Regions from separate parts of the Halotia branconii CENA392 genome, predicted to be linked through region 1. Evidence: riboswitches for the same ligand, from Rfam matches in the RefSeq annotation. Region 1 holds a riboswitch; each other region holds the start of a gene.
The links. A riboswitch is a leader RNA that binds a small molecule or an ion and turns the genes downstream of it on or off. The one in region 1 is predicted to bind cobalamin.
Positions count from the first base shown of each region.

Region 2: it holds a riboswitch for cobalamin, as region 1 does, so the genes downstream of both, QI031_RS15915 (energy-coupling factor ABC transporter permease) here and QI031_RS30625 (DUF1636 family protein) in region 1, are expected to answer to the same signal.
Region 3: it holds a riboswitch for cobalamin, as region 1 does, so the genes downstream of both, cobG (precorrin-3B synthase) here and QI031_RS30625 (DUF1636 family protein) in region 1, are expected to answer to the same signal.

Region 1 is NZ_CP124544.1:47,249-58,069, forward strand. It holds gene QI031_RS30580 (AAA family ATPase) at 1-666, shown strand, start outside; gene QI031_RS30585 (hypothetical protein) at 743-1,093, shown strand; gene QI031_RS30590 (WGR domain-containing protein) at 1,159-1,707, shown strand; gene QI031_RS30595 (hypothetical protein) at 1,777-2,001, shown strand; gene QI031_RS30600 (ABC transporter ATP-binding protein) at 2,018-3,031, opposite strand; gene QI031_RS30605 (iron chelate uptake ABC transporter family permease subunit) at 3,028-4,113, opposite strand; gene QI031_RS30610 (ABC transporter substrate-binding protein) at 4,113-5,315, opposite strand; gene QI031_RS30615 ((2Fe-2S) ferredoxin domain-containing protein) at 5,379-6,251, opposite strand; gene QI031_RS30620 (TonB-dependent receptor plug domain-containing protein) at 6,292-8,421, opposite strand; gene QI031_RS30625 (DUF1636 family protein) at 8,632-9,066, opposite strand; cobalamin riboswitch at 9,388-9,537, opposite strand; gene QI031_RS30630 (hypothetical protein) at 9,814-10,269, opposite strand; gene QI031_RS30635 (class I SAM-dependent methyltransferase) at 10,276-10,821, opposite strand, start outside.
Region 2 is NZ_CP124543.1:3,629,540-3,640,360, forward strand. It holds gene QI031_RS15900 (energy-coupling factor ABC transporter ATP-binding protein) at 1-298, opposite strand, end outside; gene cbiQ (cobalt ECF transporter T component CbiQ) at 273-1,085, opposite strand; gene QI031_RS15910 (energy-coupling factor ABC transporter substrate-binding protein) at 1,082-1,384, opposite strand; gene QI031_RS15915 (energy-coupling factor ABC transporter permease) at 1,371-2,150, opposite strand; cobalamin riboswitch at 2,177-2,317, opposite strand; gene QI031_RS15920 (DM13 domain-containing protein) at 2,835-3,296, shown strand; gene QI031_RS15925 (DUF4079 domain-containing protein) at 3,328-4,047, shown strand; gene QI031_RS15930 (sensor histidine kinase) at 4,044-5,504, shown strand; gene QI031_RS15935 (hybrid sensor histidine kinase/response regulator) at 5,505-6,677, opposite strand; gene QI031_RS15940 (response regulator) at 6,786-7,232, opposite strand; gene QI031_RS15945 (PAS domain S-box protein) at 7,286-9,475, opposite strand; gene QI031_RS15950 (hypothetical protein) at 9,474-9,635, shown strand; gene QI031_RS15955 (hypothetical protein) at 10,041-10,232, opposite strand; gene QI031_RS15960 (AAA family ATPase) at 10,370-10,821, opposite strand, start outside.
Region 3 is NZ_CP124543.1:3,765,248-3,776,068, forward strand. It holds gene tsf (translation elongation factor Ts) at 1-414, shown strand, start outside; gene QI031_RS16495 (hypothetical protein) at 694-1,581, shown strand; gene recG (ATP-dependent DNA helicase RecG) at 1,606-4,128, shown strand; gene QI031_RS16505 (amidase) at 4,125-5,606, opposite strand; gene QI031_RS16510 (methylenetetrahydrofolate reductase) at 6,076-7,011, opposite strand; gene trpS (tryptophan--tRNA ligase) at 7,251-8,261, opposite strand; cobalamin riboswitch at 8,606-8,729, shown strand; gene cobG (precorrin-3B synthase) at 8,779-10,284, shown strand; gene QI031_RS16525 (precorrin-8X methylmutase) at 10,355-10,821, shown strand, end outside.

The DNA of each region.
Region 1 (10,821 bases):
TTACTCCAGCTTGATATTGCCTCAATGCTTGGTTCTCTGGTTGGTGAATCTGAGGGCAATGTTCGTAGGGCTTTGAAAACAGCCGAAGCCATCGCACCTTGCGTTTTGTGGGTGGACGAAATCGAAAAAGCCTTATCTGGACAGGGCGATAGCTCTGGCGTTTCCCAGCGAATCTTGGGAAATCTGCTTACATTTATGTCTGAATGTACGGCGGGTGTGTTCGTTGTGGCAACCTGCAATGACCCATCGGCATTGCCTTCTGAACTCAAGAGGAAAGGCAGATTCGATGAAAATTTCTTCGTTGATTTGCCATCTGAGCCAGAACGCTGCCAAATTCTCAAGATTCACCTGGAGCGATTTGGTATTGCGGTGGAGGACGAGTATTTAGAGGCGATCGCTGCCAACACCGCGAAGTTTTCAGGCGCAGAACTGGAAACGCTAGCAGCCGAAGCCGCATTGCTGGCATTTGATGAGGATAGACCACAGCAGGTGACGTTGAGTGATTTGATGCAGTGCTGTGAGAATATCACACCGCTTGCAATCCAGGATGCAGCTTCAGTGGAGAGGATGCAAGCGTGGTCTAAAACTGCCAGGGCTGCTTCTAGTGTAGTCGCCCAAACACCAACTAAGTCTTTAAAGACTGCGCGATTCCGCAATTTGAACTGATTAAGAACGTGATCGCTTCTACCTGAAAGTAGTGGCGATCGCTATAACCACACTATTTTTCAAGGATGAAAAAATTATGTCTACTGACCTTGTAACCTACTACGGACAAACAAACCGAATTGACCAATTGGTTGATAAATACGGCGGATATTTAGAACAGATCAACCGAGAAACAAAACTTTTACTTCGCATAACTTTGTCTACTTATATCTTAATGCAACAGGAGTATAGTCCAAGTGAATATCCAGTCATAAAAGCGTTAGAAGATGGACTATGCGAGTTAGTGATTCCAGATTCTATTCCACAAGATTTATATGATGTTTGTTCCCAATTAGAGGGGCTAACTGTTTATGAAGCTGAAACATTATTAGAAGCATTGCAGCATCAAATACGCTGGGGCAATGCCCGAACAGTTGTGAATCATTAGCTGATTAAAGGTGAACATCTAATTTCCAGGTGTTCACCTGCAAATTAATCGAAGAAAAGAAAATCATGGAAACATATCTCGTATTTGTGGATACTGTCCGCAACAGTAACAAGTTTTGGTCAGCCAAAGTCGAAGATACTCAGCTAACTGTAGAATGGGGTCGAGTTGGTTACAATTCTCAAACAAAAGTTCATTCTTTAGCAAGTAATCAAAAAGCGAATTTCAAGTATTATCAACTAGTGGCTGATAAGAAAGCTAAAGGCTATCAAGAAAGCCAGTCACAAATAGATGGCAATCGGAATATTTCTGAAATAAGACGCGCAATACAACTGTTGAACATCATGCGCCCCTGCATTGCTGTGAAGAATTTTCATGAGGGTTACATTGCTGCTCTTAATGAGTATTTGCAAATTGTTCCCACACCTTTGGGGATGCAGATAGATCCTTGCAGGGTGTACCGAACAGTAGAAGATGTTGACCATCAACGAGAACTGCTCAACTCTCTATTGGTGAATGATTCTGTAGTTGTTCAGCCGACTACAGCAGCAGTAAAAGCTGAAATTACAACTGTTAGTCTTAAGACTATCAGTAAGAGTTTCTGGCGACATTTATAAATTAATTATCTCCAAACTCTTTAATCAGTTTGGAGATAATTATCCAGCAGCTAAACGAAGAAGATGAAAATGAAACAACCATGCTTTGATTGCCCATTCCGAAAATCTGTGGCTTATGCGCTTTCGCCTGAAAAAGCGCATGATATTCTGCAAGCGATTACGCATGATAAAGCTTTTCACTGCCATAAAACAGTTGATTATTCTGACTCTCACGAAGGTCGAGTTACTTCGGAATCGAAACTGTGTTTTGGTGCAGTTTTGTTCTTGGGGAATACAGTTAAAGAATTTCAATAGATTAGGGACAACGCTTTTATAAATAATTCAAAAATTTAATCAGTTCATACAATGAATCATAAGTATATACAGTCTTGTTTTTTGTGATTTTCCACAAGACTTGTTTAGAATTTGATACCACTTCTACTGAGATTGGTAAGCTATTTTGAATTTGATTAACTTTGAATCCCACTCTTTGTAAAGCACGAATAGTCCATACAATTGCAATACCCTCACCTCTGACATTAATTTCTCCTTTGTGGGATGTATGGAGATGAAATTCTCCAGAAGCAACATCAAACTCTACACCTTCACTCGCGAAAGTATCAGCAAATGCACCACTCAACACTAAATCTTCTGGCGCGCCAACGTGTAAAATACCATTAGTTGATAATAGCCAAACCTTATCAGCCAGACGCAAAGCTAAATCTAAATCGTGGGTAGAAAGGAGAATCGCCTGATTGGTTTCTCGTGCTAACTGGCGCAACAACTGCATAATTTCCACTCGTCGTGGTAAATCGAGAAATGCTGTTGGCTCATCAAGTAACATCACAATAGGCGACTGAGCCAAAGCACGCGCAATCATAATTTTTTGACGTTCGCCATCACTGAGTTCGCTAACTTGACGTGAAGCTAAATGTAACGCACCTACAGACTTTATCGCCCAATGTACAATAGCCTCATCTTCTGGTGTTAAATTTCCCCACCAGTCAGTGTAAGGATGTCGTCCTAAACTCACCAGAGTATAGGCTGATAACATTCCCACATCAACCTTTTCCGTCAGTACCAAACTCAAACGCTTGGCTAATTCTGGCGGTGCTAACTTGTAAATATCATCTCCCAAGAGTCGCACCTCACCCCCTATTGGTGGTTGCATTCCGGCAAGCGATCGCAGTAAGGTAGACTTACCCGCACCATTCGGCCCCAGTAAACACACCAATTCCCCAGCTTCCAGACACACAGAAATATCCCTCGCCACACACCGCACATTTTTGCGGGATATTTGATAACCAATATTCAGATTATGAGTAGTTAAAATTGCATTATTCATGATGGAAAGGATTTTTGGGAATTACGCCGCAGAATTACCCAAGTGACAACAGGAGTTCCAATTAAAGCTGTAATCGCATTTAAAGGTAAAACCATCTGACTCACCGCAAGTTGAGAAAACAAATCCGCGATTAATGCTAAAATTGCCCCCATAATCATCACACTAGGGATTAACATCCGATGGTCAGAAGTATTGAAAAGACTGCGACACAGATGAGGAATAGCCACACCCAAAAATGCGATCGGCCCACAAAAAGCCGTAATTCCACCAGCTAAAATAGAAGCACTACTAATAATAGAAAACCTAGCTTTCTCAACCGTTAAACCCAAACTCCGCGCATAAGCTTCTCCCAACAACAGCGCATTCAAAGATTTAGATTGCAACACCGCTACTAATAAACTGCAAACTATCACCGGAATTAACACAATTAACTGTTTCCAAGTCACTCCAGCGAAGCTACCAAAAGTCCACATAATATAACTTTGAATCCGTTCTTTAGAGCTAAATTGCAATAAAATACTCACAATTGCACTCGTAGCGTAACCAAACAATAAACCCAAAATTAGCAGCGTCATCGTCTCTTGTACTCGACGCGCCACAACTAACATCAAACCCAAAACCGCAGCCGCACCAAGACTAGCAGCTATCACCAAGCCAAAATCAGTAATAATTCCCAAATCATTTAATAAAGTTGGTGTAGTTAAACTCGCAGTTAACACTACCAAAGCCACACCCAAACTTGCACCAGAACTAATTCCTAATACAAAAGGCCCCGCCAAGGGATTTTTAAATAGAGTTTGCATTTGCAAACCACTCACACCCAAAGCCGCACCAGCTAAAGTTGCAGTCACAGCTTTCGGAAGTCTAAATTTCAGAATAATATTCGCCCATGTTGCTTTTTCTGGTTCTTTTCCCAGTAAAATATTGATAACTTCTTGAATAGGAATAGAGACAGAACCTAAAGCCAAATCTAGTAAAAATGCAACAATAAAACCGATAATTAACAGCGAAAATACTAAAGTTTTGATAGAAGTAGATTTAAAAATTATTAATAGGTTAGACGGCAGATATTTAAATAACATTATTTATTAAATTTACGATAATACAACAATTGATGCTTCGGTAATATTTCAGGATGTAGGATTTTAATTAAATCTGCAAGCACAATATCAGGGTTACTAATTCCCCCTTCCCAGTAATCATTACCACCATTCGCATTCACCCGCCCATTGTTATTATAAAGATTGCCTGTTTTCACAGCTTGAAAATCAGCATAACGATTATCTTCTGAGATTAAATCTTTAACACTCTGCCAAGCTTGGCTAAAATTTAACCAATAATCAGCATTAGCTGCGCGTTCTAAAACCACTTCAAAAGAAAGCGGTAAACTACCATTAGATTTATCATCACTCCAAAGATAATTTCCTCCAGCATCAGTCAGATATTTCGCTACATAACTGTTACCACCTGGCATAAACCAAGTACCTTTAAAGTTAAAGCCAACAAATACACTCGGACGGTTTTTCACAGATTGAGCTTTTGCCGCTATTTGTGTATATCTATTCACAATTTCATTAAATATCTTTTCTGCTTTGGCTTCTTGATTAAAAAACAAAGCCGTAAATTTTAACCATTCACTTCTTCCCAGTGGTGTATCTTCCATATACTCAGCATTTATTCCCACCTTTAAACCAGCTTCTGTGAGTTTGCTATAACTATCAGTTTGGGAATTACCTGTGCCGAAGGTTGTTACTAAGTCGGGATTTAATGCTAATAATTTTTCAATATCTACATTGGAAATATTACCGACTTGGGTAATATTTCCGGCTTTAATTCTCTCAACTACTTCAGGCGTATTGACTTGATTGCTATTACTAACTCCAATTAATTTATCAACTACACCTAATTTAGTTAAATGGGGTAAATGCGTAGTTGATAAAGAAACTATAGAGTTAATGGGAACTGTAATTACTTGTGCTTGCTTAAATCCTTGGGGTGTGGGAGTTCCGCATTGGACTAAAACATATTGAAACTGAGTTTTGGCATTTTGCCAAGGATTTTTGATGGTGACTACTTTGTAATGTTTATGATATTCTACCGCCAAACCTCTGGCGTGGGTGATTTTGATTTTATTGGGGAAGTAATCTTGATTGGGGTTATAGTTGGGGCTACAGGTGTTAGTTGATGTGTGAATTGTGGTTTGATGACAGGCGATGATGAGGATGGCTATGAGGCATAATTGACAGAGGAAAATGATTGGTTTTTGGTGGGGGAATTTTATCATTTTTATCTCACGCAGAGACGCAGTTCGCTAAAAGCGTTCCCGAAGGGTAGCGCAGAGAGAGAGTTAGGGGGTTTGGGGTGGGTAGAGGTTTTCGGTGATTTTGTTACCTTTAATGAGGTGTTCGTTGACGATATTTTCTGCAACATTGGGGTTAACGCGAGTGTACCAAGTTCTATCATTGGAATAAAAAACAACTGGGCCGAGTTGACACACTTCTAAACAGCCGGATGTTCTGACTTCGATGTCTAAACCTGCTTCTTCTACTGCTGATTTTAAAGCATCAAATGTAGGTTGCCATTTACGAGAAGGTAGACAGCGTGTAGAGGTACAAACGGAAATATAGGAATGTTTGAGAGGATTTTTGGTAAAGGGTATGGGTTTTTTACCTAATACATAAATATCTCGCAAATCTTGATAAAGAGCTAATTTATCTAGATTTGGTTTACCCTCCGGTAATAAATTTTCTCCATCTACCAAAGGATTAGGTAATAAAATCGTCATCAATTGTTCATTCGCACCATTCCAAAACTGAATCCCCCAACTTCTAGGATTTCCTTCTGTATTAAACCGCCGATAAAAAGCCGTACGGGAAACTAAACGTTGCTTCCTCACTTCCACAGGAGTTTTACACAAAGGGCCGCCAAAATTAGTATCAATACATAAATGTAAATGCCAACCCTCAGCAGCCACCGTCAAATAGCCATCATAGAGAATACAAAGCTTTGGTTGTGCATTAAATTCTAACTCCAAAACACTACCTTGAACAATATGAGCAATCCCAATCTGCTGCCAATTTTGTTCAAACAAAGTATAAACTAACGATGCTAAAACATCACTCCCACAATCAAAATATTCATACTCAATAAACCCCCCCGTAGCTAAATCTTCCTTAACCACCTCATTAACTGGTGTCACCCAACAATTAAACTCAGCCATTCTTAATCCTCCTTTGCGCCTTTGCGTGAGCTAATTCTTCTTAAAACCGAGAACTCAACCCAACCTGAAAAACCCTCCCCCCATCAGGATAACCAGGAAACAACTGATAACGCTGATCGAACAGATTATCCAAACTCCCAATTAAAATCAAACTATCACTAATCGGCATACGCATCTTCAAATCAAAAGTCGTATACCCCGAAAGAAACTCCGTATTAATATTATTAGTCGGATATCCATTTAAGGAGTTCATCAACACACCCAAATACCAACCTTGAGGATTTTCATAAGACACCCCCAAATTTAATTTATCTGCACCTGCAAACCTTAACTCCTTATCAACCTCCGCCGGATTAGCACTTGCTAAAATACGCGGATCATTCACCGTATAATTAACAAAAGCATAAACATTCCTCACTATTTGTAAATTTAACGAAGCTTCAATTCCCGTAGTTTCTACTAACCCGATATTTTCCCAAGTTCCCGTATTTCCATTGACAGGCGGGATGAGTCTTGTAAAGGCAATTGTATCAGAAACACGGTTTCTAAAAAATGTCAGCCTCAACAAACCAATATTCCCTAACTTTTGGTCAATCCCCACATCAAAACTATCTCCTTGTTCTGGCTTGAGGTCAGGATTACCAATATTAGTAGGATTAGTATTAAATAAATTGGCGATCGTCGGCGCACGGAAGTTTCTGATATAGTTGGCGCGGAGTGTAGTTGCATCTGAAAGTGCGAATTTTGCTCCTACAGATGGTGAAGTAAACGAACCATTGACCAAACTACTAAAATCTTGCCGCACTCCCAAATTCATACTGAAATTCGGAGAAAAGTTAATTTCATATCTCCCAAAAATTGCCCCTTGTCCTATAGCATCATCATAATTTTCTCTTGTGATGTTTGTCCCATAATTAAATGTGGTGTTGCGTACATTGGTATTACGATAATCAAAGCCATAAACTAAAGTCTGATTCTTCGCAATATTCCAATTATGGGTAACTTGAATACCATAGGAATCCTGTTTGGTATCAAAGCGGTTTTGAGAGGTAATTGCACCGCTACGATTATCAAAACGAGTATTGAGAAAGTCAGCATAAACTCTTGCTGTTAATAGAGAATCATCACTGCTTCCTAATTTGGAGTTCCAGGTTAAATCGGTGAGAACTTGGTCTGTGTATTTGCGATTATTCTCAGTCAGAGAGTTAAAAAATCCCTGTCCAAATTGAGGTACAGGAATGGGTACGCCTCCCGGTACTCCCTGTTCTTTACCTAAATATAAGGTGGAGAAGGTTAAGGTGTTACGTTTTCCTAAATTTGCTTCTAATTTGACGTTAAAGTTATTAAAGAGTGCGTCATTATTCGTTCTTGTCCCCTCAAAGTTAGCTTCAGGAATACGAAAGCGATAATTATTTTGTGCTTGAGTCCGGTTGTAACCAACTACCCAAGAAATATCACCAGACTTTCCACCATTTTGAATGCTTTGTTGATTCAGTCCATAGGAACCGAAATTAACTTTGGTTTCTGTGGTAATTTGCTCTGTAGGACGACGGGTAACAATATTAATTACCCCACCTATTGCATCTGAACCATAAAGAGTTGAACCACCCCCAGGTAATACTTCGACTCTTTCAATATTATTAGTGGTAAATTCTGATAAATCGAAACCACCACCATCTAAATTATTAATTGGTCTACCATCCAATAAGATTAAGACTTGACCAGTATTAGAACCGCGAATAAATTGACCGCTTAAAGCGTTGACTTCTGTCCCAACTGTACCGTCACCTAAAATACCTGGAAGAAATCGCAGTGCTTCTTTGACTGTTCTTGCGCCTTGCGCTTCCATTTCTTCGCCAGTAATCACATACACCGGACGGGTGGAATCTTTGACTGTTCCCTCGCGGCGAAAAGGGGAAAACACAGGTTCATTTAACAGTTTGTCAATGACTGTCAGTTCAATGTCGGGTTCGGTTTCTGTTGTATTTTGAGATATTACTTCTGCAACTGGTTGTAAGTCTTTGGCGGAACCTTCCTCTTGTGGAAACTCGGATATTTGTAAAACTTCTGTGGCTATAATGCTGGAACTGTTCCACAGCATCCCTGCGGTGATAGTCAAACTAGAAACGATAAGTTGAGTTTCCCATCTGGCAATAAACTGAGTACGCATTGGTAATTTAAGCCACCTGTATAACTAAAAACTGATTGTCAGCAAAGATTTGAGCTTTTTTGGTAAAAAACTCTCAGCCAGTAGGAAACCTACAATTTTTGATAATGATTATTATTATCATGTAAATGGTGTAACTTACAAGCTTGTTTCAAAGGTTCGTAATTAGGCCTTTAGTCCTAACTACGAACTTGATGTACTACTGGTAATTAATTAACAGCAATCCACGGTTAATTTTGCCCACTTATTTAGGGGTGGGATTTTTGCTAAAATTCCTGTTTTTAAACGTTCTGGACGTTCTGACCAAGGTAGTAAACCATCAGGGTTGACGTAGTATTGAGTTGCACATTGCAGTATTGCAGATGGACTATCATCAACTGCTAAATTGCCGAAAAGATAGGTTAATTTCTCTTCTCCTGTAAAGGCGATAGCTGCGCCAACGCCTTCGGCGAACGCACAAGCATGGTTGCAAGCACTCATACATTCAACTCCTTGAATGGAGAATTTATGTTGCAATTCCCAAGTTTGTGCAAGTGCTTGGAGTTGTTGCAATAGCTGCCGTCCACCACTTTCATCAACTCGCTTGCCATTTTGCCACACACTGGCGCAGGTCGTGCAGACAAATAAAGTATGTTGTTTTTTGTTCATTAATTTTCAGACGTTGCCGATTGAAATGATGAGTTAGCCTCACGCATCCTGCAAGCAAGAGAATTCTGCCTTACGGGAAGTGTAGGCGCAAAGCTAGCTATGATTTGGGGATAACGTAAATATGCGAAGGTGGGAGTAAGATCCGAATGGATTTTCAGGCTTGTATCTATAACCTTCTGCGTGAGTATTGATATGTCTAGGAAAATGTCTACAATCTCAGAGAAATTTGTAGTGCGTGGCGTATGTCTGACGCGATGAGACAGTAATCCTGATTAATAGAGAGAATAGTGATTGCGTTATTCATCTGTACCTCGCAGATGGGAGTTTGTGGTACTTTCGGCGGGCATTCTGACTTAGAGACACGTTAACTTTGTCTCATTACAGCTGCGGGACAATGCCGGATTTACACCGAACTTTCCCCTTTACATCTGATGGCTGCTCCCCATCAGAACCGACAGTTGTAGGTAACATTACCATAGTTGTTATCTATATGTAAATTCAGTCGATAATAATTTAGATTTTCCTTACTGAATTTTAATTATACTTTTGCTACTGCTAACATCCATAAAAGAAATCCCCTAGCTATCAGTACAGGAGAGGAAGTTTTTTATACATTATATATTTTTGTTAAGTACCTTACGCCTCTAAGAGGTAGTTTAACGCTTTAACTTTGCTATTAAAGCTCCATACATGGCAACTGGCAAAAGCGGTAAAACCAGAAAACTTGTTTTTGTTTTTGGATGAGTTTCATTGTGTTTTTGTTCTTGTTAAAAGGGTATGCTGAGGTTGAAATTCTGCCCATTCTTTGCATACAGTTTGATAACATTGCGAGGGTGTAATTGGTAAATTAGTTAAATATAAAAAAGCAGCTTGATTCCCGTATTCCAACAAAAACACAACATCTTTTTGAGGATTATATTTATCTACAGCTTCGAGAATATGTGCATTCATGAAGTGTTTTTGCAGCAGTACGGTATCGGGTGCTGCTAACCAAGCATTTAAGAAAGCTGCAAGATTTTTACGCGGGATAAAATGGTCTTTAAATGTTTCACCAGCAATACTTAAATGCGGAGAATTAGTGCTGCAAATTACCACACCACGTTCTCCTCCTAAATAACCAACCCAAGCGTTGTAACCAATTGCTAATATATTGGTGGCGATAAAAGCTTGTTGCCAATCTTGGGTGTTTATTTCTGTGGTCATTTTCAATTAAACTCCTTTAGATAACTGCCAAAGTTGAACGGAATAACACAGATGGTTTTCAAAAATAGTGCGTGCTGCTAACCCCTCAGCAATTGGCTTTTCCAACCAACGCTTAAATGCCCAACGACCGAGTGTGTATAATGGTGGGACGGCGATCGCCACCAAATCTGCAATATATTTGATGGTAGTTAGCCCAAAAGTACCGAATTTTTCAACACACAAATCAATTGTTGGTGCAATATGGGTGGAGATGTCCTCAGTCTTGATTAACTCGAACCCAGCTTTTAGTAAAGCCGCTTGGAGTTCACCAGCGACATGACAATTGGAAAAGATACCCTTTTGGTATTCAGCATGAGAACGCATCATATCTGCAAGCAGCAGGTAGCCACCGCTATGTAGTAAACGAGCCGCACCTTCGGCTAAATCGTCAACAGCAATATATTGACTGCTTTCACTCAACAGAACTAAATCGTAGGAGTTTGAGGTGTGAAAATCTTCAAATCTCGTTAAATAGAAAGCTACTTGAAAGTTGGTATTCTTGATAAACTTTTC
Region 2 (10,821 bases), on a different replicon from region 1:
TAGAAGCTACTAATTGTTGTTCTGGGTCTTGAAATACCAAACCAACTTTTTGCCGTAATTGACTAAGATAATTCCGGTTATAATTTAACGGTTCACCACGCCAACGGACAATGCCAGAATTAGGTTTGTATAGACCATTAGCTAATAATAATAGTGTCGTTTTACCACAACCATTTTGACCAATTAGCGCACATCTTTTACCTAACGGAATCTTTAATGTTAGATTATTCAAAGCCAATTGTTGTGCGCCTGAATAGGTGTAATATACCTGCTCAAATTCGAGTAAATATTCCTGCATTCCGCCAAAAATCCAATCCTATTAATACTACACAGCCGAAAATAGCTTCGATGATATATCGTAATTGAGGACGATAGCGACGAGGATGCCAAACTCGAAATTCACTGACAAAACCCCGTGCTTCCAGTCCCAGAGAAAACTGACTATATCGTTGTAAGGTTCGCTGTAATAGTTGCCCGATTAGTAATGCTAAACTTTTCATACCAATAGCAACAGTGCGGTAGCCACCACGAGAATTTTGTGCTGTCCACAATTCACTGGCTGTATTCAGCAGAATGAAAATAAACCGATACATTAGTAATAACAAATCAGTTAAAAGCACTGGAAATCGTAAGTAACGCAAAGTTTGTAATAGCTCTGTGAAAGGGACAGTTAACATGAGAAAATATAAGCAAGAAACAGAGGCTAATGCTCTAGTTAAAATTTCCAATGCTTGGATACTGCCACTATGACTAATATAAATATAGAAGTGTCCGAGAGTTAGTCCATACCAAGAATCTAATTTTACGCTTTGTAAATCAGGAATCGCAACTCCATTTACTATCAGGGCTGGTAAACTTGTCAAACAAAAAACTATCGTGAACATTAACAATCGAAAATAAACACCAGCCGGGATTCTGGCATAAATCACCGTCCAAGCACTCATCCAAAGCGCCATCAAAATTTGCACAAATGGATGGGTAACAAGGGAAATAGCAAGGGTAGTAAATGCAAAAATCAGTTTATGTTCTGGTGGTAATCTTCGCAGTCGATTAGTATAAGCTAAAGTGTCTAATTGCAGACTCATTCTTCATGTTTTTGTTGTTGGGAACGTCCTTTATACAACCCAATTGCATAACCAACTACTCCTGCACCCAAAGCTGCTTGCGAAGCAAATAATAAGCTTGCTATTTCCCCACTAGCTGGTTCAAAAAATGATTTAAACCAGGGTTTATATCCAGGTTGGATTTCAGCAATTGCTTCTTGTGCTTTGCTATCAGCACCGCCAAATTCCGCACCCCGCACAAATATTAACGGTGCAACTGCTAAAGCTAAGACAGCTACTACCAACAGCCAGTTACTCAACCCTTTTTTAGACTGATTCATTTCTTTGAGGTTCCCGTTTGATTAATTTCAGCAATTCTAACTCTTGAGGATTATAAGATTGCAGCCAGTTCCACACTAATACAGTTAGTAATCCTTCACTAATTGCTAAGGGAACTTGAGTTATGGCAAAAATTCCGGCAAACTTGATAAATGAAGCGAAAAACCCACCAACAGGTGCAGGAAAAGCTAAGGCGAGTTGGATAGAAGTGATAATATAGGTAAGTAAATCTGCGATCGCAGCTGCTAGAAATATCGCGATTTTTTCTTTACCACCCAACTTGATTGTTAAATTATATATCCAGTAAGCTGCAAATGGCCCAGCGATCGCCATCGAAAAAGCATTTGCCCCCAACGTCGTCAAGCCGCCATGCGCTAGTAATAAAGCTTGAAACAACAATACTAAGCTACCCAAAACCGACATAGTAAGGGGGCCAAACAGCACCGCACCTAACCCCGTTCCTGTAGGATGAGAACAACTGCCTGTAACAGAAGGGATTTTCAAGGCTGACAGTACGAAAGTGAAAGCACCAGCCAAGCCCAGGAGTAGTTTGAGTTGCGGGTTCGCTTGGGTAATGCGAGTCAGGCTACGCAATCCTAATATAAAAAATGGTAATGCCACAATCCACCAAAAAATTGCCCACTGCACTGGTAAAAAACCTTCCATAATGTGCATGGCATAAGCGGGTTTGGGTAAACCAACTACCAAGTAAAAACTGATAACTCCCATCAGGGTTAGACTGACTAACGCCTGTGTTTTTCTTTTCATAATCTGTACCTCGCAGATTTATGTAAATGAATTGATTATAGTCGGCGGGCATCCTGACTCACCTATATTTGGGTTCACAGTTGCGGGACAGCGCCGGATTTACACCGGACTTTCCCCCTTGCGTCCGATGGCTGTTCCCCACCAGAACCGATTGGAGTCACTATAACACCATTACTAATAAACTTGGTAAAGACTTGGGGATTCCTCTCATCGCTCAATAGACATCTTGGAAAACTATATAAGACTAGTGGTCTGTCAACCCAAAAATAACAGGTGGAGGCAGGCAGGGGAAGCAGGGGAAGCAGAGGAAGTAGGGGGAGAAAAGAACTGGGCTTTTTCACATTAATCCAGCAAAATTATCTTGACAGAGTACTAGTATTTAATTTGTGAAAATTGAGAGCCTCAGATCCCCGACTTCTTTGAGAAGTCGGGGATCTTGTTGTTCGTGAATGATTTAGGACTGTTATAGAGGTAATTATTACGTAAATGCCAAAATTGAAAATTGATTTACTAATTAAGCAAGCATAATTACTTACATTAATATAATGCTAACCTCTTGAATGTTTAAGAATTACCTGAAAATAACGCAACTAAATTTTTAGCAGATTCTCAGCTTAAACTAATTTTGTTAATAGTAGAAAGCTTTAAATTATTTTTAAAGATGCATTTGAGAATATTAAAGCCATGAAATTTAAGCATTTAGCCATTCTAGCGATCGCTACTGTTTTTACTATAAATCTGACAAAACAAGCAAGTTCTAATCCGCCAGCAACTCAAACGCCTGTAGCTAGTCTATTTGCAGCATCAATGTCAATGGCTGAGTCTGGAAAGTTCCAGTCTGGAGAACACCCTACCCAAGGAACAGTTAAAGTGATCGCTGAACAAGGAAAACGCTATTTAGAGTTTGATCAGAGTTTTCAAACAGATTCAGGCCCTGATTTATTTGTTATTTTATATCGCTCAGATGCACCGCCAATAACTGGGATTAAAGAAAAAGATTATGTCAGCATTGCTCGTTTAAAAAGTATCAAGGGTACTCAACGTTATGCCTTACCTGATAATCTGAAGTTAGCAGAATTTAAATCTGTAGCGATCTGGTGTCGCCAATTTAATGCTACTTTTGGCTATGCTTCTTTGAAAGGATGAAATTTATTTATTATTTAGTCAAAGGTTTGATATGGAAATAGCAGATTTTTTGGGGCTTTTACATCCAGCGATCGCAGTTATTTTTGTCTTTCCATTAATTGGTAATGTAGTCAATTTTGCTTGGCAAACACGTCAACGTCGTTTGCAAAATTTAGCTGGAGGTAAAAGTAAAATTCCTCCAGTAGTTGGCAAAGAACACAAACAATTAGGTGAATGGCTTACAGGTGCAATTGTCGGATTAGTCTTACTTGGATTAGCTTACCCAATTGGTAAAAATATTTTGCACAATCAATTGTGGAATCAAGCTACTTTTCAAGTTGCATTTATTCTGCTGATGTTTATTTTAACCATTGCTGCATTAGTGTTACTTTATCGAGCAAAAAAACGAGTATGGCGGGCAGTTTTTGCAACTTTAACTGGTGCTGGTTTAATAATTATCGGTTGTCAAGATGGAGTATTTCGTCGTACAAATGAATGGTACTGGTCACACTATTATATTGGGATAACCGCAGCTTTGTTGATGATTTTTTCTTTAGCGATTGTACAAGATATTTATCAAGATAGATCTAATCGCTGGCGAACTGTGCATACAATTTTGAACTGTATTGCTTTATTATTATTTATCGGGCAAGGAATGACAGGAACGCGAGACTTACTAGAAATTCCCCTGAGTTGGCAAGAACAATACATTTATAAATGTGATTTTGTCAATAAAACTTGTCCGACAATCAACCCCCAAGCGCCAAAGTGAATCAAATCAGCAAAATTTGGTCTAAAATTGACCCTTTTTCATTACGAGTACGCTTAACAGTCGGTGTTGCTGGGGTTTCAGCTTTGGGGTTAGGTAGCCTCGCTATTTGGACAAGCTGGAAAATGCAGCAAATTTTAATTAACGATCATAAACTGAATGTTGAACAAATTGCCGAACGTTTACCCCGCGATGTGCAACTGTATAGCGAAATCATGCCACCATCAACTGGGTTACAAAAAGCAATTAATAATTTAACAACTACCAATACATATTTATGGATCAAAAGTTCCGATCATCAAATTATCGCACAATCTCCAAACTGGAATCAGTTATCTCAGACAACAAGCACTAAGTTAATGTCTTTAACTGAGATGTCGGTTAAACCCCAAGTAGCAAAAGTTAACCAACGTTATTTTGTGTTATGTAGTAGTGCATTACCAATACAAGATCAGACATTAGGAAAATTGTTTGTAGTTCAAGATGTTACCAGTGAACAAACAATTTTTTTAGTCATAGTGCGGTATTTGGGAATTGGCAGTATTTTAGCAATTATCACAATTTCTGTAGCGATCGCATTTTATATTAAACGTTCTTTGCAACCTCTGCGTCAGTTAAGTCAAATGACACAAGTCATTTCCTTAGCCGATTTAGGACAAGCGCAAATTTATTTAGATAATGCACCTAGCGAAGTTAAAGAACTAGCTAAAACCTTCAATATGATGTTATCTCGCCTGTCCCAATCTTGGGAACAAGAGCGACAATTTGTGAGTAATGTTTCTCACGAACTACGTACACCATTAACTATAGTACATGGTTACTTGCAAAGTGTATTACGTCGGCAAAAAAACTTAACCCCAGCCCAACAAGAAGCTTTAGAAACTGCGGCTTTGGAAGCGGAACGCACCATCCGGCTATTACAGCATTTACTAGATTTAGCACGAGCAGATAGTGGTCATTTACATCTGCGGATGGAACCTTGTGTGTTGAATGACTTAGTTGCAGAAGTTGTCAACATGGCAGAAAAATATAGCGATCGCACAATCAAAATTGAGTCTACTACAAAATCAATAGAGGTAAGAACAGACTACAATCGTCTGAAACAAGTATTATTAAATTTAATTGATAATGCTGTTAAGTATTCCGAAGCTGATACACCCGTAATTGTCAAATTAAATCAGCAAGGAGAAGAGGCAATCATTGAAGTTTGCGATCAAGGTTGTGGTATACCTTTACAAGAACAATCGCGGATTTTTGAACGATTTTATCGTATTGATGAAGCTCGCGATCGCTCTACCGGGGGTTATGGATTAGGATTGTCGATTGTTAAAACATTTGTAGAGGGTATGGGTGGTACTGTGACGGTGCGTAGCCGTACAACAACTTATCATCAGACATCGCGCTTAAATAAAGGAAGCGTATTTACAATCACTTTGCCAGCCTGCTCATTACTAGAATAATTAAACAAATTGCAATGGTAATGTCACTGTCACCGTTGTACCAATATTTTGCTGACTTTCTATTTGAATCTCACCCCCATGTAAATCCACACACCTTTTAACAATCGCCAGTCCTAAACCTGTACCTTGAATCCGACCTACATTACTGGCGCGATAGAAACTTTGAAATAGATTAGATTGGTCTTTTTGGGGAATGCCTACTCCTTGGTCTTGAACCTGGAAAGTTGCAATACCATTATTGCAGTTTAAATCAAATTTAATATAACTTGGTTGAGGAGAATACTTAATCGCATTAGAAAGTAAATTGGTTAAGATACAAGTTAGTAAGTCTTCATCCATTTGGACGTGGTTACATTCACCTTGAACAGTAAAACTAATGGTGTGATGACTACCCGTCCTCATTTGAAAAATGTCGGCAATTTCGCTACAGAAGTTTTCTAAATGCAAAGGTGCAGGGTTATATTCTAATTTGGCAGCTTCAGTTTTACTCAAAAACAATATCTCATCTAAAAGCTGAAGCATTTGCTTAATAGCATTTTGAACCCGCTCAAAATATTTCGTTCGTTGTTCTGGGGTTAATTCTGCATTATTATATTCGAGAATTTCTAAAGCCGTGCGAATTGTGGTCATTGGGTTACGAAATTCATGAGAAACCATAGCCACAAAATTTGACTTGAGTTCGTTGAGTTCTTGTTCTTTCGCTAATGCATGACGGCTACGTTCTTCAGTCTCCCGTAGCTTGTTGAGAATATCTCCCCGTTCAATGGCATAACGTGCAGCCCGCACTAACAGTTGCATAGTAATTTGATCTTTAACAAGATAGTCTTGTGCGCCTTCTGCCAAGGCTTGCAGTGCCAACTGTTGATCATCAAGCCCTGTTAAGACTACGACTGGAATGTCTGGTATTTCTGCCTGATATTCTTTCAACGTGTCTAGTCCTGTAGAGTCTGGCAGGCTAAGATCTAACAAGACTACATCAAATCTGCGTTGCTTGACATTTTGAGTTTGAGAATCATCAGGTATAAATATAGGGTTTTCTAAACTAATATTAATCGCCTCAGATAGTCGCTCAACATGTGTCATCTGCCATTCTTCTTGATCTGCACGCATAAATATTTGATGTAGCAGTCTGGCATCAGTAGGGCTATCTTCTACCAGTAGAATGTGAATCATGATTTTTTCTATCAGATACGGTTATTTAAGTTTGCTTAACTCTCACTTGATTTCTATTTGTTAGAAAGTACTTCATCTGCTGATTTACAAGCGAAATTGTTAAACCTATTAATCTGGTGGAAGGGCTACTGCTGCTAACCAAAAATCTTTAATTAAATGCACAACTTGAATGAACTGATAAACATCTAGGGGTTTTGTGACATAGCAATTAGCACTAAGATTATAAGAACGGAGGATGTCCTGTTCATCAGTTGAAGTTGTAAGTACGACAACAGGAATACATTTGAGATTTGGATTTGATTTGATTTCTGTTAAGACTTCGCGCCCATCCATTCCTGGCAAATTTAAATCGAGCAAAATTAAGTCTGGACGAGGTGCATCAGCAAACTCTCCTTGCTGTTGTAGGTAATTTATCGCAGTTTCACCATCTTCAACCCAGTGCAAATTGTTAGCGATTTTGGCATTGAGAAAGCCTTTGATGGTGAGGTTCGCATCGCTAGGCGAATCTTCAATTAAAAGAATTTCAATATGTCGGAATGACTGATTATTAACCATGCAGTTACTAAGCATTTATTAGATTGATATAAAACTCACAACTATAAGGTAACTTATTTTGCATTCAAAGTTAAATAAAATATTGTCTCTATACCTAGCTCAGACTCAGCCCAGATTCGACCTCCGTGACGCTCAACGATTTTTTTGCAGATAGCTAGACCAATACCTGTACCAGTAAATTCTCTACGAGTATGTAGCCGTCGGAAAACCTCAAATATACGGTCAAGATACTGAGACTTGATACCGATGCCATTATCTTGTACCCAGATTAGCCATTCTGGAGAGTGAGGAGTGGGGAGTTCTTCTGTTGCTTCTACATCTTTTTGCACTGCACCGATATGAATTTTTGGAGGTTGATCTTTTTGGCGAAACTTGATAGCATTACCGAGCAAATTTTGAAATAATTGCACCATTTGGGTTTTATCAGCAAGTAACTGTGGCAAAGGATCATGAGTGATGATGGCTTGACTTTCGGCGATCGCTACATGTAAATTACCCAGAGCTATATTGAGTGCAGCATTACAGTCAACACGAGTAAATTCCTGACCGCGAGTGGCCACGCGAGAAAAAGCCAGCAAGTCTTGAATCAAACGCTGCATCCGGGTTGCCCCATCCACGATATAACTTAGATATTCTTGGGCAGATTCGTCGAGGCGGTCTTGATATTCCTGTCCTAAGAGTTGACTATAACCTGTCACAGCTCGTAGTGGTTCTTGTAAATCATGGGAAGCTACATAAGCAAATTGCTCTAACTCTTGATTAGAGCGTTTAAGTTCTTCATTCAGCTTTTGTAATTCTGCTGTTCGTTGTTCTACTTTGGTTTCTAAATCTTCGTTTGCTTGTTGCAATAAGGCTTCAGCAAGTTTGCGTTCGGTGATATCAGTATTAGCACCTACCCACTCTTGAATTTCATCATTGTCATCCAAGACGGGAACTGCACGCGCGGCAAAAAATCGATAACTACCATCAGCAACTCGTACACGATGCTCAGTTCTGTAAACACTTTTTGTTGTCAGCGCCTGATTCCATAATAGCTCTGTCAATTTTCGATCTTCGGGATGAATTGCATTAAGTCGTCCTCTCCCCTTGACTTCTGCCTCACTTTGCCCTGTTAAATTTCTCCAAGAGGGAATATCTTCTACTACATTGCCATTAATATCAGTTATCCAGATAGCTTGAGAAGTGGCAATCACCAATGAGCGATAACGTCTTTCATTTCTTTCTAAGGCTATTTCTGCTAGTTTGCGTCGAGTAATGTCTTGAAAGAAAATTGATAGTCCTTCTGAAGACGGGTAAATACGATTTTCAAACCAACGATCCCAAGGTGGATAATATTCTTCTATCTCAATTACTCGCTGTTCTGCCATAGCTTGGTAGTAGGCGTGATAAAACTTTTGTCCAACACCTTCCGGTAACTCTTCCCAAATGTTTTTGCCAATTAAATCTTCTGGGTGGCGATTGAAAATTTTGCCTGCTCTTTGATTGATATAGGTGTAGCACCAGTTGCAATCAAGACTAACAAAAGCATCTGTCACCGTCTCTAAAATATCTGCCAGTTTAGCTTTTGCGGCTTGCTGCTCTAAAAGAATAGCTTCTTGCGATAAAGCCTTGTTAATGCGAATTTGCTTTTGCAGGAGTAAGTAAACCACAATTAGCAGGACAATACTTAAACCATATCCCAGACTCACCACAACAATGATTTGATAAAAAATAGCATCTGTTATTGCTGTCTGTTGTTTTAATAAGGTTTTTTCCTCATTTTCCATTGCTCTGTTGACAGACCGAAGTTTTATACGTACTTTTATCAACTGCTCGGTAATAGCCATTTGACTTGTCTGGTCTAAGTTTCTCTGTGCCAACAAGTTTATTGACTGTTCAAGTAAAGTAAATCTTTGGACAATTAGGGGTTCAATTGTATCAAGCCGCTTTATTTGACCAGTATTATTACTGATTAGGTGTCGTACTGACTTGAGCGTCTGATAGACTTTTTGCTTCTCCGTATTATAAGTTTCTCGATCAACTGCTTTTTGGGTGAGCATGTAACTACTTTTTGCACTTTCGGCATTACCAAGACCAATCCGTATACGAGCAAGAAGTTCTAAAACTTCATAAGTATGAATGACCCATTGCTTTTCTGCCCTCAGCCTTTGAATGCTCAGATAGGAGACTGTTCCCACGCCACACAGCAGCAGTAATGCCAAGCTAAAACCAGCTGCAACAAATTTTTCTAATAATCTGTTCATGAATACTCACGCAAGTATAACTAACAACCAAATCAGTGTTAGCTATTACGACAAGCTACTACTGACTCCTGAAGAAAATGATACAGTCGAAGCGTTCACAGGCGATCGTAAAATCATGTTAATAGCTAAATGCTTTTTTAATCGACATATAGCTAAGTAGTTAAAAAAGGGGGCAAAAACCTCTCAAAGTCCTCCTTTTTAAGGAGGATTTAGGAGGATCTACAACGATTTTGGTTTTGTACAGTGATGTGTGTACACGGTAGGCTTCTTTTGTGAGGGTGAAGCTTGGTATCGCAGTTTGTCTTAATTAAAAAAGCCTAATTATTTAACTTTCCTAAATCTTGTTCAAGAAAGTTTTGTTATAGCAGAAGGCAGAAGGTAAAACTACTGCCATCAAGAGCATTCATGCTTTTCAAATGTCCTAACCTATGTGGCTACGGCTATACCAACAAAAAGAGTGGATAATTGTGTTTTAGAATCACAATTATCCACTCTAGTTTTATTGCATTGAGGTTATTAGAGAAAAGCCGATTAGAGGATTTCAACTTGGGACAGTTTAAATCAATTAGCGTGATTCAGTTCCCTGATTAGGGCTACCTGCTACAGTATCTTCTCCTGGTGCTTCTGGTGAGGCACTTTTTTTACCATCAGATTGAGCCGCAGTGCCAGTCTTGCGAATGTCTTCCTCAATTGGAGTTTGGTAACCACCTGAAGCAGCAGGTGTATCTTGATTCTTAGATTTGTTTTCTTCAGCCATGATGAACGCTCCTACCATTTAATATTGGCACTATCATAGAAAATCATGGGTATGAATTTATCTATCTAAAATCTGGTTATGGCTAATTGGCTCCTCTGTCGAAAGTATTGTTTATTGGCAGATGCTCCCGTGCTGTCTTACGCGCTACCAATGGGTAAACTGATGCAGAACTCTGTTCCTTGACCAAGCTCAGACCAGACATTTAGACTACCACTATGTTTTTCCACCACAATTTGACGGGCGATCGCCAATCCCAATCCCGTACCCTTACCTACTTCTTTGGTGGTAAACAAATGGTCAAAGATTTTGGCTTGCACATCGTCACTCATGCCTTTACCATTATCGCGAATACGAATATGTACTTGGTTGGATTCGATGCTAGTGCGAATAGTAATTTTTTGAGGATTGGCTTCTAATTCTTTAAAGGATTGAGTTTGTGCCATTTCATCAAACATATCAATGGCATTTGCCAAAATATTCATAAATACTTGGTTTAACTGTCCGGGGAAGCATTCAATTGTCGGTAAATCACCGTAGTCGTTTGTAACTTCAATTGCTGGACGATGCTCGTTAGCTTTGAGACGATATT
Region 3 (10,821 bases), on a different replicon from region 1:
GACTCAGCAGCTGGTAATGAAGAATTTCAAGCCTTGGCACGGAATACGGCTATGCAAGTCGCGGCTTGCCCGAATGTCGAGTATGTGACCGTAGATCAAATTCCGGCTGAAATTGCCCAAAAAGAAAAAGACATTGAAATGGGGCGAGATGATTTGGCTAACAAGCCAGAGAACATCAAAGAAAAGATTGTTCAGGGACGGATCGAGAAACGCCTGAAAGAAATGACTTTGCTGGATCAGCCCTACATTCGCGATCAAAGTATTTCTGTAGAAGACTTGGTGAAGCAAGTTAAGGCTCAAGTTGGCGAAGAGATCCAAGTCAATCGCTTTGTACGTTATGTGCTGGGCGAGGGCATTGAAAAGCAAGAAAGTAACTTTGCTGATGAAGTTGCTGCACAAATGGGTAACAAGTAATTGAAGTTAGGAGTTAGCAGAAACTTTGCTTCATAACTCTTAACTTAATAACTATTGCAATAACAGGTCAGTCAAATTAAATTGTGCTGACCTGTTTTATTCGTTATCAGGATCAGGATATTGATAAAAACTCTACCCAAACAACTGACAACTGACCACTGACCACTGACAACTGACGCATAGTTAAATATAAAATTTAAAGTCCTTTGGATGACTATTTGAAAATAAATAGGTACATTTGTACCATGCTAAGGTTGAGATGAGCTATCAAAAGAAGATATGGCAAGAGCAATTGAGCGAATTGAGCAGGATATCGCAGCCCTGCAAGAACAGATCCGGGCGATCGCAACAGAACTTCATAGCGCTTATGCCAGTTATCTAACTACTTTGGGGCAAGCCTTACAAAAACAGTTGATTCTGGCTAGTTACCACTTGTGTACTCAAGGGTATCCCGAAAAATTCTTAGGTTTGTCATTAAATCAGCGGCAAAAATTACAACAAGCTATCCGTAAATTAGGTAAACAGGCAGCTGAGAAATTGCTCGCTTTGATGAAAAGTGAGGAAGACAGAGAATTGCTAACTGATGAAGAGAGCGATGAGAAATTAACAGATGAAGAAAGTCTACGCCCTACCCTTTGGGAAGAGATTAGCTCCACGGTAAGCAACCCAGAAGAACTATACACCCCATCACCCCGTTACTTAACATCCCCTGACCCTTCTAACCCCGTAGAATTAGCAAAATGGCAACAGGGATTAGAACATCAGACACAACAAACTCTGAAAAAAGTCTCCCATGACGCTAATCTGGTATTACAAAAAGCTGATCTTTTATCCAAAAAATTACCAAAACCCATTTTAGAAGCAGCAGCAGCAGCCTCAGAAGCATCTGCCGAGGTGATGCCAGGGCCACCTAACCTTTTAAATTTGGTAATTGAAATTGAAAATGAGCAAGATGCAGAAGACTCCAAGCTGACACAGCTGATGGCGATTAATCTCAGGCTAGGGGAAATTGAATTTGCCGATGTGGCACTTTCATCTGACCGCAAGCAAATTCGCAATATTTTAGGTAAGCTAAACAAGCTAGGACGAGAGTATCAAAAAAAGCAACGAGAGCGATCAATTGCTGAAGCCGAGGCTGCATGGCGTGCTAGTTGGTTTGAGGATTAATCCAGAGTCAAACAGTAATAACCAATGACTAATGACACGCCAGATTGGATTAGATTACATAAAGCCTTGGCAGTAGAGGCTGAACACGGCTTTACCGATTTGATGGGCAAGCAATACCGCTTCAGTGAATTTCTCAGCCTGACTTTTGGTAAATTCCCCACAATCTTACCTGCTATTGAACGCCGCCGTTGGCAAGAATTAGCTGGGCAATTTGTTAATTATCCCCATTTGGTACTAGAAGAAAGACAACATTTAGTAGCAGAAACTCGTAGATATCTTTATCAACTGCAAAAAGAGCCAGGGAGCAGCACTTCGACTACTTCGGCTACGCTCAGCACAAGTTCGCTCAGTGGCCGGGGAGCAGGGGAACAGAAAAGAAATTATCAATCTCAAGTCAAAAATCCTACATCTCCTATGGTTGCGGAGGTGAGTAAAAGACTTGCGCCAAAAATTGATCAAAAACTGAGTGATTTACCAGAAATTGGCATTAGAAAAGCTGATAAGTTGGCAGTTTTGAATTTGTATACTGTGCGTGATCTGTTGTTCTATTATCCCCGCGACCACATTGACTATGCACGTCAGGTAAATATCCGTGAGTTACAGGCGGGTGAGACAGTAACAATAGTAGCCACCGTGAAGCGTTGTAATTGTTTTACTAGCCCGAAAAATCAGAAATTATCAATTTTAGAACTGATATTAAAAGATAATACAGGTCAAATTAAAATTAGTCGCTTTTCTGCTGGTGCGCGTTTTACTAGTCGTGCTTGGCAAGAAAGTTTAAAACGCCGCTATCCAGTAGGTAGTATTCTAGCAGCGTGTGGGTTGGTCAAAGGTAGTAAATATGGCTTGACCCTGGATAATCCAGAATTGGAAGTTTTGGCAAATCCAGGAGATGCAATTGAGTCACTAACGATTGGGCGGGTAGTGCCAATTTATGCCCTAACCGAGGGAGTGATGGCAAGTATGGTGAGACAGGCAGTTACTACCGTTTTGCCAGCCGCAGTTCATCTCAAAGATCCTTTGCCTAAAGGTTTGCGCGAAAAATATGGTTTGATGGAATTGAAGGATGCGATCGCTAATATTCATTTCCCTGATGATAGCGCTACCTTACAAGTTGCTCGTCGTCGCTTAGTCTTTGACGAATTTTTCTACCTCCAACTTGGTTTACTGCAACGTCAACAGCAAGCAAGACAAATTCAAACTAGTGCCATTCTTGCTCCCAAGGGTCAGTTAATTGAAAAATTCTACGAAATTCTGCCCTTTCAACTAACTAACGCACAGCAACGAGTTCTTAACGATATTCTCAACGACTTACAAAAGTCTGCACCGATGAATCGTTTAGTACAAGGTGACGTAGGTTCTGGTAAAACTGTTGTGGCTGTAATTGCCATCTTGGCAGCAATTCAATCTGGTTATCAAGCAGCACTCATGGCTCCTACAGAAGTGTTAGCAGAACAGCATTATCGCAAGTTAGTCAGTTGGTTTAACCTTTTACATTTACCAGTAGAATTACTCACAGGTTCCACCAAAGCTGCTAAACGGCGAGAAATTCACTCTCAACTAGAAACTGGTGAACTACCTTTGTTGGTGGGAACTCACGCTTTAATTCAAGATACCGTCAACTTTCAGCAATTGGGTTTAGTAGTAATTGATGAACAGCATCGCTTTGGAGTCAAACAGCGGGCGCTATTACAACAAAAAGGCGAACAACCCCATGTATTAACTATGACTGCTACTCCCATCCCCCGGACACTGGCACTGACAATACATGGAGATATGAATGTCAGTCAAATTGATGAACTGCCACCGGGACGGCAAAAGATTCAGACTACTATGTTAACAGGGCAGCAACGCACCCAAGCTTATGACTTAATTCGCCGCGAAGTTGCCCAAGGAAGGCAAGTTTATGTGGTGTTGCCATTGGTAGAAGAATCAGAAAAACTAGATTTGCGATCGGCGGTAGAGGAGCATCAAAAGTTACAAGAAAGTATTTTTCCAGACTTTCAAGTGGGATTACTGCACGGTCGCATGAGTTCAGCCGATAAGGACGAAACAATCACCAAATTCCGCGATCGCGAGACCCAAATTTTAGTTTCTACCACTGTTGTTGAGGTTGGTGTAGATGTACCGAATGCCACAGTAATGCTGATTGAAAATGCGGAACGATTTGGTTTATCTCAGCTACACCAACTACGGGGGCGTGTCGGTCGAGGCGCGGCTCAGTCCTATTGTTTGTTGATGAGCAGTACTAGAAGTCCCGATGCTCAACAACGGTTGAAGGTATTGGAACAGTCCCAGGATGGCTTTTTTATTTCAGAAATGGATATGCGGTTTCGTGGCCCTGGGGAAGTACTGGGAACTCGGCAATCAGGAGTGCCAGATTTTACCTTAGCTAGTTTAGTAGAAGACGAGGAAATATTACTTCTGGCGCGGCAAGCAGCAGAGAAGGTGATAGAGATCGATGTAACTTTAGAGCGTTGGACTTTGATGAAAGCAGAGTTGAAGTATCGGTATGAGCGACTAATGGGTGGAGCGATTTTGACCTAATCGTAACCCGGTGGGTTTCGGAAAGCATTAATGACTCGATCAAGCTTGTCTGCGATCGCCAACAACTCCATTTCGCACCACCGCTTACCAACAATTTGCATCCCAATTGGCAAGCCGTTTTGAGTTTGTCCAATTGGAATCACGACAACAGGATGCCCACTTAGATTAAATGGCATAGTATAAGCTCCGTTGGCCACAGCATGAGGGTAAGATCTGCCATCAATATCAATAGCACTCCAAGCGTTTCGATGAGTAAAAGCAGAAGTTGCTGCAACAGGAGTCAGCCAAGCATCCCAAGGTTCTAATGCCTCATCCATTTCGGCTATGAAGCGATCGCGTTCGGTGAGTGCCTCAAAATATCCTTTTAGGCTGGGATTCAATAATTCTGGTAGAAGGCGGCTGAAATCTCCCATTTTGCGGAGTTCTTTATCGCCTTGGGTGGCAGTGCGAAATATCTGCTGCAAACTTCGACGCACATTATATTGATCTATTGGTTGAGCGTAGATGTTAATGTATGCAGCCATCCGTCCATAAAGATTGAGTATTTGTGATAGCTCAAATTTTTTAGGAAACCAATGTTCTATTTGGACACCTACTTGAGATAGTGTTTGGGCGATCGCAGCCATTGCCGAGCCAATTTCGGATGCAACCGGAACTTCTGCCCATTCATCACTCCAAGCAATTTTGAGATTTTGCAAAGACTTACCAGAGGGCGTATCTAATGGAATTGGCGGGACATCAGGACGGCGAATATCAGCACCTGCGATTAATGAAAAGCATAGCCGAATATCTTCAAGCGATCGCCCAAAACAACCCACTGTAATCATTTGCCGAAGACATATTGGCATTCCAGGCACTTCTGGAATTTGCCCGGCTGTAGAAATCCGGCGATCTGTAGGCTTCAAACCATACACACCACAGAAATGAGCAGGTTGACGCACTGAACCCGCAATATCGTTGCCTAAATCCAAGCTTGAAAGTCCTGCTGCCACAGCCGCAGCACTACCTCCAGAACTACCCCCAGCAGTGTAGTCCAGATTCCAAGGATTGTTGACTCGTGGAAACAAAGAATTTGTACTTTGGTAATCACCAGCCAATTCCGCCATATTCGTCTTTCCCAGGATGATTGCTCCTGCTTTCCGCAGCCTTGCCACAACGCTAGCATCTTGTTGAGGTACATAGTCTTTAAGAGGAATGTAACCTGCTGTGGTTAATAGTCCCTCTGTTTCAAAAATATCTTTAATCGTGATTGGAACTCCGTGCAGAACTCCCCAGTTTTCTTTTTTACTTAAAGCTTCGTCTGCTAGCTTGGCCCTGACAAGGGCATTATCTGCATCCAGTGTACAAACGGCATTCAGCTTACTGTTGTGTTTAGCGATTTGATGCAGATGAGCATTGATAACTTCAACAACAGAAACAGTGCGATCGCGAATCATCTGCGCTAGTTTATGCGCTGGAGTAAACGTTAGGCTACTCATAAATATTAAACTGGTAGTTCTTAATAAAGTTATTCTCAAAAAGTAAGGATTCAGGTCTAATATTGAGGAAGCAAAGAAGGGCGAGACTGATAATTAGTAGAGTCAGCAATTAGAGCTTGTGCAAAAAAATCAATTACAAGCTTGGTTCCCATAACCAGTGATTGCCATAATCATTAACCAGGCGGAGTTCGCTGGGAATATTAGTTCCTTTGTCCAATGTCTACCAACTCCTTGAACAGCAAAGGTTGAAATTCCACCTAAACCTGCAACAATCTAAATATCACCATCTTCTTTGTAAGTTCCAATGTCTTGTGAACGAATGTTATCTATCCTAGAAGAAGTTGCATTTCCCATACGATACAAATCAACGTGAGTTTTTCTCATACCAATCAGTTAAAGACTTAGACTTCAGGTTATAGAATGATCGCACTTCCTCTGATACAGTAAGAAATGCGATCGCTAACTTGATTTACTTCGCTACCATCAAATTAACTGGCGCAACCCCAGCTAAATCCAAAATTGGTGTAATCAAATCTTCTCGCTTCACCGCCATCATGTGGACACCCTGACATAATTGCCGCGCAATTTGTACTTGCTCCGCTGCAATTTTCATGCCTTCTGCAAGCGGCTCTTTGGCTTGTGCCAACCTATCAATAATATGTTCGGGGATATTTACACCCGGAACGCACCTATTAATAAATTGAGCATTTTTCGCTGACTTCAACAAAAAAATTCCTGCCAAAATTGGTTTTTTATGGGTAGAAGCTATCTTATCCATAAACTTTTCTAGTCTTTCAAAATCAGTAATTAATTGACTTTGAAAAAACTGCGCTCCGGCTTCTATTTTGCGTTCAAATCGACTTTGTAAACCTGACCAACTTGCACATTGCGGATCTACGGCTGCACCTGCAAATAAATCTGTCGCTTCGTCACTCAAAGGTTTTTCGTTACAATCAACGCCTTGATTTAATTTACGAATTAATTGCAGCAATCGCACAGCTTCTAAGTCAAACACAGCTTTGGCATCGGGATGATCGCCTGCTTTTACTGGGTCGCCAGTCAAAGCTAAAATGTTACGAATACCCAAGGCATGAGCGCCCATGAGATCGGCTTGTAAACCAATACGGTTGCGATCGCGGCAAGCCATCTGACAAATTGGTTCAATGCCGTTTTGCAATAAAATTGCTGATGCCACTAATGAAGACATCCGTAATACAGCGCGGCTACCATCAGTAATGTTGACGGCATGAACCCTCCCCTTAAGGGTCGCCGCCATTTGCAGCATTTGTGCTGGATTTCCTCCTTTTGGTGGTGCTACCTCGGCGGTAACTAAAAATTCTCCCGCTTGCGTGGCTCTACGGAAATGATTCAAATTGTTATAGCTATAGCTATGGTTATTGTCCATAACATTGATAATTTAGTTCTCTTCAAGGGTAAAACAAATCACACCTTAAAGAGAAACTATCACCAGAAGAGGCAGAGGAGCAGGGAGCAGGGGAGCAGAGGAGCAGGGGAGCAGGGGAAGCAACAAGAGGGGGGAAAAGGTTAAAGGGTAAAGGGTAAAGGATGAAGAAACAAACCCTTTAACCCTTCCCCTTTCCCCCTTACCCCTTCTTTCCCATGCCCCATGCCCTTTTGTTTGACTTACACAGGCAAATAATAGCCCAAAGCAGCTTTTACATCTGCTAAAGTTTGATTAGCGATCGCTTGAGCTTTTTCTCTACCATCGCGTAGCACAGAATCTAAATAGCCTTTGTCTTCTGTAATTGCTTGATATTTTTCTTGGATTGGTTGTAAAGCTGCGATCGCACTTTCCATTAATAAGGGCTTAAATTGCCCCCAACCCATATCCTGACACTCAGCGGCTACTTCTTCTTTGCTTTTTCCAGAAAATAGCATATATAGAGTTAACAAATTATTACACTCTGGACGCTCTGGATCGTCGAAGGTCAAACCACGAATCGGATCAGTTTTACAACGTTTAATTTTGTACTGAATTTGCTCTGGTGAATCTAGTAAATTAATTCGGCTCAAGTCGGAAGGATCAGACTTAGACATTTTGCGTGTCCCGTCTGCCAAACTCATTACCCTGGCTCCTTCCTTACGAATCAAAGGATCTGGTAACTTCAGTACTGGCTGATCTGGTTTAGCAAATAAATGATTAAATCGCGCGGCAATATCTCGTGTCAATTCCAAGTGTTGCTTTTGGTCTTCACCCACTGGCACTTTATCAGCTTGATAAAGCAAAATATCAGATGTCATTAACACAGGATAATCTAACAAGCCGACGCTGACATTTTCTCCCTGTTTGACAGCCTTTTCTTTGAACTGGATCATATCTTCCAACCAGTTCAAGGGTGTAATGCAGTTGAGTAACCAAGTGAGTTCACTGTGAGCAGAAACGTGAGATTGTACAAAAATAGTGGAATGCTGTAAATCTAGACCACAAGCTAGATAGAGCGCCGCTAGGGTGTAGGTATCAGATGCCAACTTAGTCGGGTCATGTGGTGCTGTAATCGCGTGCAAATCAGCAACGAAGAGGTAATTTTCGTATTCGCTTTGACCTTTTACCCAGTTACCAATGGCTCCGAAATAGTTACCCAAATGCAAATTACCCGTTGGTTGAACTCCAGAAAGAACGCGCTGCTTGCCCATAAATTTCACTCTAGTAATCTCAAATCTGCGTTATGTATAGCGATAAGTCGCTGAGTGCCGACGCAAAACTCATTTAATTTTGACACTTTCTAGGGTAACTCGCTGTTGAGGATGAGATATTTAACGGTATTGCTGATTTATGGGATGCATTTTATCTCACGCAGAGGCGCAAAGGCAAGGCAGTACGGTCTTGGGGGTTTCCCCCATGAGTGACTGCCGTGCAGAGAGGATAAGGAGTTTTAAGTTTCAATATCTCAGGAATGAGGATTTAGGCAAAGCCTAAGTGTGTGGCTTTGTTACCGTTAAAAAAAATATCGGATGCAGGTCTGACTACTTTCTTATGCTAAATTACTAAGGCTTGGGGTTGGGAAACTCCGGTGAGATTCCGGGACTGTGCCGCAGCTGTAAAGGTTAGGATTCACTTTTTTCTTTCCGAGTCAGAATGCCAACTCCAGCAATGTCTTTATGGCATATTTATTATCTACTCTCTGCGTCGCACAGAGAAGGAGTCTGAGTTTTGCTGTCTGGATTAACTCCCTGTCCTGGGTTATTTTACACCACACCTGCTCAAGATGGTACATTGTCTCGCCTGAGAATACCCGGTGGCATTCTTGATAGTCAACAATGTCGGGCGATCGCAGATATAGTTGACCAGTATGGCGGTGGTTATGTTGATGTGACGAACCGCGCTAATATCCAAATCCGTGAGATTGATGGCAAGCTCAGTACCGCAGTTTTGAAGTATCTCCAGGATATGGGGCTAGGTTCTCGCAACACTGCTGTAGACCACATCCGTAATATTATGACCAGTCCTACGGCTGGTATTGATCCTCAAGAGGTGATTGATACCCGTCCTTTTGTCCAAAGTTGGAATGATTATATTGAGGCACATCCAGCTTTATCAGGACTGTCTGCCAAATTTAGCGTTTGCTTTGACGGTGGTGGAATAGTTCGAGTGAGCGATCGCCTCAATGATATCGCCTTTGTTGCGGTTTTAGTTGATGGTAAAGTTTACTTCCGCCTTCATTTAAGTGTCGGCGTAAAAGGAAAGCCACCTGTTGCAACGGGAATTTTACTTTCACCTGAGCAATGTTTGCCAGTGTTGGCTGCTTTGGCTAATGTTTATTTAAATCATATTGATACAAATAGTAGACGCAAGGCACGTCTGAGGGAAGTAGTTAATGATTTGGGTTGTGAAAGTTATTTACAGGAAGTAGACAAAAGTTTGCCTTTTGCTCTTTTCACCACAGAAGATCAGGTAATGGAGGGACAATTCTCCAATCTTTTTGTAGAAAGTTCAGATAACCAGTATCAGCATATCGGCATCCATCCCCAGCGGCAAAAAGGTTTATTTTATATTGGCGTTGTGTTGCCTCTTGGTCGCTTGGAGAGTAGGCAAATTATGGGTTTAGCGGATTTAGCCCAAAGATATGGTAGTGGTACTTTGAGGTTAACTCCTTGGCAGAATTTGCTGCTTACTGATATTCCCCAAACAAGGCTTGCTGATGTCCAAAAAGAAATTACATTTTTAGGCTTAGATTACTCAGCCAACAATATTAAAAGCGGATTAGTTGCCTGTTCTGGTAGCCGGGGTTGTGCTGCTGCTGCTACAGATACTAAAGGTCATGCATTAGCATTAGCCAAGTATCTCGAAACTCGCCTGACTTTAGATTGCCCAGTTAATATCCACTTTAGCGGCTGCGAAAAATCTTGCGCCCAACATAGCAAAAGTGATATCACCTTGCTCGGTGTCAGTAATGGCAAGAGGTCGAGTTATCACATTTATATTGGTAATGGTGACAGCAATCAAAAATTTGGCCGCGAACTCTACCAATATGTCAGCTTTGATGAATTGCCTGCATTGGTAGAACAAATGTTAAAGGTATATCAAATCAAACGCATAAATGTTAACGAATCATTTGGTGAATTTGCTAACCAATATGCGTTGGCGCAACTCAAACAGTTCTTCTCACCAAATACGGCATTCCATCAAGAAAGAATCACCGCCTCTCCTCTGGCATAAAAAGCATAGGTAATACCAATTCACAAAGATTCTAATACACTTTAAATTCTTTCCCCCTGCCCCAATTCCCATGTCCGATTACATCCGAGATGCTAGTGAAATTTATCGCAATTCCTTTGCCATTATCCGGTCGGAAGCTAACTTAGATGTGCTGCCACCAGATGTAGCAAAAGTTGCAGTGCGTCTGATTCATGCCTGTGGAATGACTGATATTGTCACTGATTTGGGATATTCATCAACGGCGGTACAAGCGGGACGAGCTGCCCTAGCGGCAGGAGCAGCAATTTTGTGTGACTGTCGCATGGTTGCGGAAGGCGTTACCAGAAAGCGGTTGTCAGCGAATAATCCAGTAATTTGTACGCTGTATGAGCCAGAAGTCCCAGAAATGGCTAAACGCCTTGGTACTACAAGGTCAGCAGCAGCTTTGGAATTGTGGCACTCTTATCTAGAAGGAGCAGTTGTGGCTATTGGTAATGCACCCACAGCCCTATTCCGCCTGCTGGAAATGCTTGACGAGGGAGCGCCTAAACCAGCGCT